2 regions of the Neorhizobium sp. 2083 genome follow, and region 1 is predicted to be linked to the other one. Evidence: riboswitches for the same ligand, from Rfam matches in the RefSeq annotation. Region 1 holds a riboswitch; the other holds the start of a gene.
The links. Region 1 has a riboswitch for cobalamin ahead of J2X76_RS25220 ((2Fe-2S) ferredoxin domain-containing protein). Riboswitches for the same ligand answer to the same signal wherever they lie in the genome.

Region 2: another riboswitch for cobalamin. It lies ahead of J2X76_RS28635 (CbtB-domain containing protein); the one in region 1 lies ahead of J2X76_RS25220 ((2Fe-2S) ferredoxin domain-containing protein).

What each region holds. Positions count from the first base shown of each region.
Region 1 covers NZ_JAVDTC010000007.1:272,970-276,557, forward strand. Annotated here, with positions in the region: gene aztD (zinc metallochaperone AztD) at 1-1,059, shown strand, start outside; cobalamin riboswitch at 1,367-1,563, shown strand; gene J2X76_RS25220 ((2Fe-2S) ferredoxin domain-containing protein) at 1,662-2,441, shown strand; gene J2X76_RS25225 (ABC transporter substrate-binding protein) at 2,463-3,588, shown strand, end outside.
Region 2 covers NZ_JAVDTC010000010.1:162,754-166,341, reverse strand. Annotated here, with positions in the region: gene J2X76_RS28650 (cobyric acid synthase) at 1-185, opposite strand, end outside; gene cobO (cob(I)yrinic acid a,c-diamide adenosyltransferase) at 189-803, opposite strand; gene J2X76_RS28640 (CbtA family protein) at 800-1,564, opposite strand; gene J2X76_RS28635 (CbtB-domain containing protein) at 1,578-1,754, opposite strand; cobalamin riboswitch at 1,791-2,003, opposite strand; cobalamin riboswitch at 2,063-2,284, shown strand; gene J2X76_RS28630 (DUF1636 domain-containing protein) at 2,388-2,798, shown strand; gene cobW (cobalamin biosynthesis protein CobW) at 2,795-3,588, shown strand, end outside.

The DNA of each region.
Region 1 (3,588 bases):
GGCCGCTACAATGTAAAGGGTCATGCCGCTTTGACGGCGAGTGCGTCGGGCCGGACGGTGTTCGTCGCCCAGAGCGAAGCCGATATCGTCCATGTCATAAAGACCGGCATCGACTTCTCCGATCACGGCGAGCATCGTGACCTTGACGTTTCCGATCCAGCCCTTCTGCCCGTCAGCTTCGAAGACAAGCGGCCGGGACATGTGGTTCCGCACGACGATCACGTGATCGTATTTTACGACCTTGGCGGCAAGGCCGACGTTATCGACGAGATGGCTCTTCTCAAAGGCGAAGCCGAGGTCCGAACCGTCGACACGACTAAACCCCATCACGGAGTGGCCGTTGCGATGGGTCGCCATGTACTTGTCTCGGCGCCGAACGCTGAAGTGGAAACGACGCCGAATGAACTGCCGCCACGCGTCGGCCTTCGCGTGATTGATGAGAACATGAGGCAAGTCGGCGAAATCAGCAAATGCACGGACCTTCACGGCGAAGCGACCTCAGCTCGTCTTGTCGCGTTCGGATGCAAGGAGGGTGTGCTCGTTGCCCGGCCCGGAGGAATCGACGGACCGAAAATCGATATCCTTCCCTATCCGCCCGAATTTCCGAAGGGCTATACAGGCACGCTTCTCGGCGGCAAGGCGATGCAGTTCTTCCTGGGCAATTACGGCGAGGACAAGGTCGTTCTGATTGATCCCGATAACGAGCACCCGTTCCGGCTGATCGAGTTGCCAACCCGCCGGATCGATTTCCTTGTCGATCCCGCGATGCCCCGCAACGCTTACATCCTCACGGAAGATGGCGACCTCCATGTGCTCGACGTGGTCAAGGGCGGAATCGTCCGCAAGGCAAAGATCACCGAGCCCTATAGCAAGGATGGCCATTGGCGCGATCCACGTCCTCGCCTGGCGGTGGCCGATGGGCATATTGCCATAACTGATCCCAGGCATTCGCTTGTCCGGATTGTCGATGCGCAAACCCTAAAAGAGACCCGAACGATCGCCGTGCAAGGGAAGCCCTTCTCGGTCGTCGCGGTCGGCGGTTCCGGCTTAGCACACTGACATCGCGGGAACCACGGTCGGAATCCGGGAATTCCGCTTCCGATTCCGACCAATTCGCTTTGAAATGACGATACCGCACGCCTTGGCTGACGGCCTGAAACTGACGAACCGGGCCTCCTGCCGCCGGCTGCGATCGTCGATCAGCGGTCCAGTGCTTCCCGAATCCTGCATCGTCTCCACAATTATGGTCTAAAAGCGCCGCTTCAGGATCTTGCCGGTGGAGCCGAGGTGAAGAGGCGCGTCGGGATCGTCAGCCAGCGTGACCGTGTGCCATCCGATGGCTGGTTGACACCCGGCTACGGCAGTATACGGTCTGCGCCGTCAAGGTTCTTCCGTCTCTGCGACGGAAGCTAAGAGGGAATCCGGTGTAAACCCGGAGCTGTCCCGCAACTGTGAACGGCGAGCCGTTCGTCCAACATGTCACTGGCAGAGAATGCCGGGAAGACGGACGATCAAGGCTTTGACCCGTAAGCCAGGAGACCTGCCTGACGTTTGGGATTTCCGTGGTCGGGGTGTGCCACAGGAATGAAGGTGCTTTTGGGCTCGCGCCCGATCGCGCCGTCATTTTTGCTGCCTCCTCGCAAGTGATAGAGATTGAGGCAGTGGGCAAGGACGACAACCTCACCGACACGATATCGAGGCGTGCGATCCTGCTGATCGCCAAGTCCGCGTTTGCGGCTTCGCCGCATCTCGAAATGCAACGCCTGGCCCATCGCATCGCGGTGTTTCACCCTGGTGCCAAAGTCCGTTTCGCATTTACCGAACAGGGCACGCCATCCCTCCGCGAGGCCTTGTCGAGCCTGTTGGACCAGGATGTCGATGCCGTCGTGATCGTACCACTCGTCCTGCCCATGGAGCCGAGCTTTCATATCTGGCTGACGAGATCCCTGAAGCGGTGGAAGGCTTTGGCCGAGCGGCCGTGGCCGGCCCTGTCGATCACAAGGGACATTGCATCCAGCCCGCTGATGGCTCCGCTTCTTGGCGATCTGCTTAAAACGACAGAGGCGCTAGCAGAAACACCCGGGCGGAAATTCTCTGCCGAGGGTTCGTTGATCCCACCACAGAAACGGCGTGTCCTCGTTTGCGAAGGCGGAGCCTGCAACAGCGCCGGTGCCGACGCCATCTGGAACCACATCCGCAACCAGCAGGAACGCCGCAATCTGCGTGTGGTCGGCGACGGCACGATGACGGTCAAATCCACCTGCCTCGGTCCCTGTGGTCTGGCGCCGGTCCTGCAGGTCTTTCCCGAGGGCACTTATTGCGGCGGCGTCACCGAAGAGGCGGTCGACCGGATCATCACAGAACATCTGCTCGGCGGCCATGTCGTCGAGGACTTTGCCTATCACCCGACTGGCCGCAAGCAGCGACTTCGCGTGCGTTAAAACAAGACTAAGGAGAGAGACTTGCCTTCGAAAATCCTATCCGGCCCCACGGCGGCCTTGCTGGCCGCCTCGGTATTCGTCGTCGCATCCGCTGCTGTTGCGGCCGAGCCGTTGCGGATCGGCGCGACATATATCACCAGCGGCACCGATCCGGCCAGGGCATCGAACGGCTGGGCGCTGACCAGCCATGGTGTCGGCGAAAACCTCTTCACCGTCGACAAGGAAGGCAAACTTGTTCCCGAACTTGCGGAAAAGGCAGAACGTACCGGCGATCTGACTTGGACGATCACGCTGAAGGCCTACCGGAGGTTCTCCGATGGAACGCCGGTCACCGCCAAGACGCTCGCGGCGGGTTTCGACAACACCTTCGCCAACAACAAGGCGGCGCTCGCCACAGGCGGCAAGCTAAGCTTCGAAGCGGCCGGCGACCTGACTCTCAAGGTCACGACCGAGAAGCCGGTTCCACTCATCCAGTCGCTGTTCGCCGAATGGCCGCTGATTGCCTACAAGCCGGTTGGCAACGGCAATGCCGTGTTCACCGGCCCCTACAAGATCGCCGGCTTCAAGACGGATGCGTCGATCAAGCTCGAACCGAACGCCTATTTCGCTGCCTCGGAAAAACGCTCGCCGGTCGAGTTCCGCAAATTCGGCGAAGCACAGACGATGACGCTGGCGCTGGAATCGGGCGAACTGGACCTCGCTTTCGGCCTCCCGTCGGAAGCGGTGACTCGCCTGAAGGCGAATCCGGAACTCACCATCAAGTCGTTCCCCGTCGGTTATCAGTATCTCGCGTTTTTCAACACCACGCGCCCGCTGCTCGGCGACGTGAAGGTGCGCCAGGCCCTGGATTTCGCTTTCGACCGCAAGGAACTGTCGGCCGCGATCAGCGGCGGCGAGCCGGCAACCGGCGCCTTTGCCTCCTATTTCCCGTTCGCGGGCAGGCAAGCCCGACCAACGGACCTTGCCAAGGCAGCGGCGCTTCTCGATGCGGCAGGTTGGACGAAGGGTGCGAGCGGGATACTCGAAAAGGACGGCAGACCGCTTCGCCTCCTTGCGATTACCTATCCTCAGCGTCCCGACCTCGTGACCATGCTTCCGGTCGTGAAGGCTGAACTCGCGAGGATCGGCATTGCGGTCGACACACAGG
Region 2 (3,588 bases), on a different contig from region 1:
CGGCCGATCTCGCCGCCATCGGCGGTGACCGCCGCATTGTTCGACATGTTCTGCGGCTTGAACGGCATGATCTTCAGGCCGCGAGCCACAAAGGCGCGGGCAAGCCCGGCGACGACCAGCGACTTGCCCACATCCGAACCCGTTCCCTGGAACATCAGCGCCCGAGCTGGAGTGACCGGAACCATGACCTAGAACTCGATGCCGGCCTGGGCCTTCACGCCCGCCTTGAAGTGGTGCTTGACCAGCGTCATCTCGGTGACCATGTCGGCCGCCTCGATGAGCGGCGGTTTGGCATTGCGGCCGGTAACGACCACATGCAGGTCCGGCCGCCGTGCCTGCAATGCGGCGACGATCTTTTCGAGATCGAGGTAATCGTAGCGAAGGGCGATATTCAGTTCGTCGAGGATGACGAGCCCGATCGTCTCGTCCGACATCAGTTCGAGCGCCTTTTCCCAGGCCTTTTCCGCCGCCGCGACGTCGCGCTTCAGGTCCTGGGTCTCCCAGGTGAAACCTTCGCCCATCGTGTGCCAGACGACACGATCGCCGAAGACGGCAAGCGCCGGCTGCTCCCCGGTCGACCATGCACCCTTGATGAACTGTACGACGCCGACCCGCCGGTTATTGCCGAGCATGCGCAGTGCAAGGCCGAAGGCGGCGGTGGATTTGCCCTTGCCGGATCCGGTATGGACGATGAGAAGACCCTTTTCCCGGGTCTTCTCCGCCACTTCAGCATCCTGCACCGCCTTGCGGTTCGCCATCTTGCCGCGATGACGCTCGGCCGCGGCCTCGTCGATCTCCTTCACCGGGAAGCAAGCTTCGCCGGGGTCCCGGCAGAAACTTCCTCGCCGGCCCGGAATCGTTCGCGGACCACGCCGGCAAGCGCGCCGAGCACGGCCCAGAACACCAGATTGGTGGCATAGACCGCGTTGACGAAGCGGGCATAGAGATCCATCGGCACCGCCGTTTCATGGCTGGGCGGCAGCGGCGCGCCGACGAGATGCGGAGCGATAAGAAGTACGATCGCCAGGGCCGCGAACACGGCGGAGCGCGTATAGACGAGCAGGCCGAGGCCGATCGCGGTGCAGAGAGCCGTCGAGACCCACCAGACCTGGCGCGGCCCGAGTTCGGCTGCCGGCATGCCGGGCAGTTCCGGCGGCAGGCCGAGGCCGGGCGCAAGGATGACGGTGAGGAAGCCGGCAATGCCGAACATCAGGCCGCCGCGCCAGCCCCTGAAACCGCCGAATGCTTCCGAAACCGCGACCAGGACGAGGGCGAAGCCGATGCCGGACAGCATGTCTGCGGCGAGCGTATAGATGAAGCGCTCGAAACCGTCGGCCGGAGCCCAGGCCTCTTCTTCATGATGGTGATCGGCAGCAGGTGCCGCTGTACCGGCTGCCGCGGGTGCAGCGTCATGGCTGTGGCCCGCCTCGGGTGCGGCATTTTCGAATACTTCCGCCTTGAGGATCAGCGGCACGGTGGAGAAGCTCTGCATCACGGTGAGCAGCAATCCGGACAACAGTCCGGCGATCACCGCCGTGAAGACGATGTTACGAAACAGCGACATTTGGGAGATCTCCTCAGTGGCAGGGGAAGGCGAGCGAGTGGCGCGTGTCATGGGCGGCATTGTGGACGACTTCCAGATGCGAGAAGCCGACAAAGCCGACGATGAACAGGCCGAGCAGGGCCGTCATGCTGAGGGGAATGATCTTCGAAGCGGAGAGGCTGACTGCAGTTGCAGCAGAATTCGTAACCATGGTCTCGTCCTTTCGCCCTCCACCCGAGGGCCGTTCAAGTTCTTTGCCGCCTTTGGCAGGTCTCCTGGCTCGCGGATCGGACGCCTTGTCCCGCCTTCCCGGTTTCCCAGTGGCTTGACGGCCGAACGGCCGTTTTGGGTCAAGACTTTCCGCTTACAGTTGCGGGGGCAGCCGCGGGTTGGACGTCGAAATTCCGTCGCACCGCATTCCCTCTAAACCCTTTCGGGCACCATAGGCCCGGCCACTATAGACGAATTCGGCGTCACGGCAATCGCCTTTGCGACGCATTGACATGGGCGTGCGACCGGGCGTACTTGGAAGGAGATGGTCCCTTTCCGGCAACGGGGAGGGCTAAGAGAGAATGCGGTGCGACCCTTTCAGGGTCAATGCCGCGGCTGCCCCCGCAACTGTAGGCGGCGAGCCATTGCCTAAAACGGCCGTTCGGCCGTCAAGCCACTGGGAAACCGGGAAGGCAGGCAAATGGCGTCGACCCGCGAGCCAGGAGACCTGCCGTCCGACAATTCTGCTTCACCGGGCGGGGTGCTCCGGAGGAAGTTTCTCGATCACCGCAGGGGGTTTTGGCCTCCTGCTCCGCGCCCCGATTTTCGACCCCGGCGGGAACGCGGCTGACCGATGAGTGACCTCCGACCAGATGATCCGGCAAGCGGCGACCCGGCCGATGTTACGATCTTCGTCTGCACCAACTGCCGCGACGAGTCTGATAGCGAAATCCGGCCCGGCATCGCGCTGATCGCGGCGCTGCGTGATGCGGCCGCCGGCAAGCCGATCGCGGTGAAGCCCGTCACCTGCCTTGCCAATTGCGAAAAGAGCCCGAGCGCGGCTTTCAACCACCGCAGCGGCTGGTCCTATGTCTTCGGCCATCTGTCGCTCGACAATGTCGATGACATCGTTACCGGGGCGATGATGCTGGCCGAGGACGAGCGCGGTTTCCTTCCCCTTCGCGGCCGCCCGGCCTGCCTGCGCGGCAAGGGCATGACGGCCCGCATTCCACCCTTTCATCATCACGAGGACATGCCATCATGAGCGTTTCGTTCGACCGCGTTCCCTGCACCGTCGTCACCGGGTTTCTGGGAGCCGGCAAGACCACGCTGATCCGCAACCTGATCGAGAACCTCAAGGGCAAGCGGCTGGCGATCATCGTCAACGAGTTCGGCGATGTCGGCATCGATGGCGACGTACTGAAGGGCTGCGGCATCGAAAGCTGCCCCGAGGACAACATCATCGAACTCGCCAACGGCTGCATCTGCTGCACCGTGGCGGATGATTTCGTGCCGGCGATCGACCAGATCCTGGCCATCGAACCGCGTGTCGACCACATCCTCATCGAGACCTCCGGCCTCGCGCTGCCAAAACCGCTCGTCCAGGCCTTCCAGTGGCCGGATGTGAAGGCGCGCGTGACGGTGGATGGCGTCATTGCCGTGGTCGATGGGCTGGCGCTTGCCGAAGGCCGCGTTGCCGACGACCACGAGGCGCTCGAAGCCCAGCGGCAGGCGGACGGCTCGATCGATCACGACGATCCGGTCGAGGAAGTGTTCGAGGACCAGGTCGCCTGCGCCGACATGATCGTGCTCACCAAGAGCGACCTTCTCGACGTCGCCGGCCTTGCCACCGCCAAAGACCGCGTCTCCGCCCATCTGCCGCGCGCCGTCAAGATCGTCTCGGCCGCCAACGGCGCCATCGACCCGGCCGTGCTGATCGGGCTCGGCCTTGCCGTCGAGGACGATATCGAAAACCGCAAGACCCATCACGACGACGAACTGGATCACGATCACGACGATTTCGATAGTTTTGTCGTCGATCTGGCCGCGGTAGC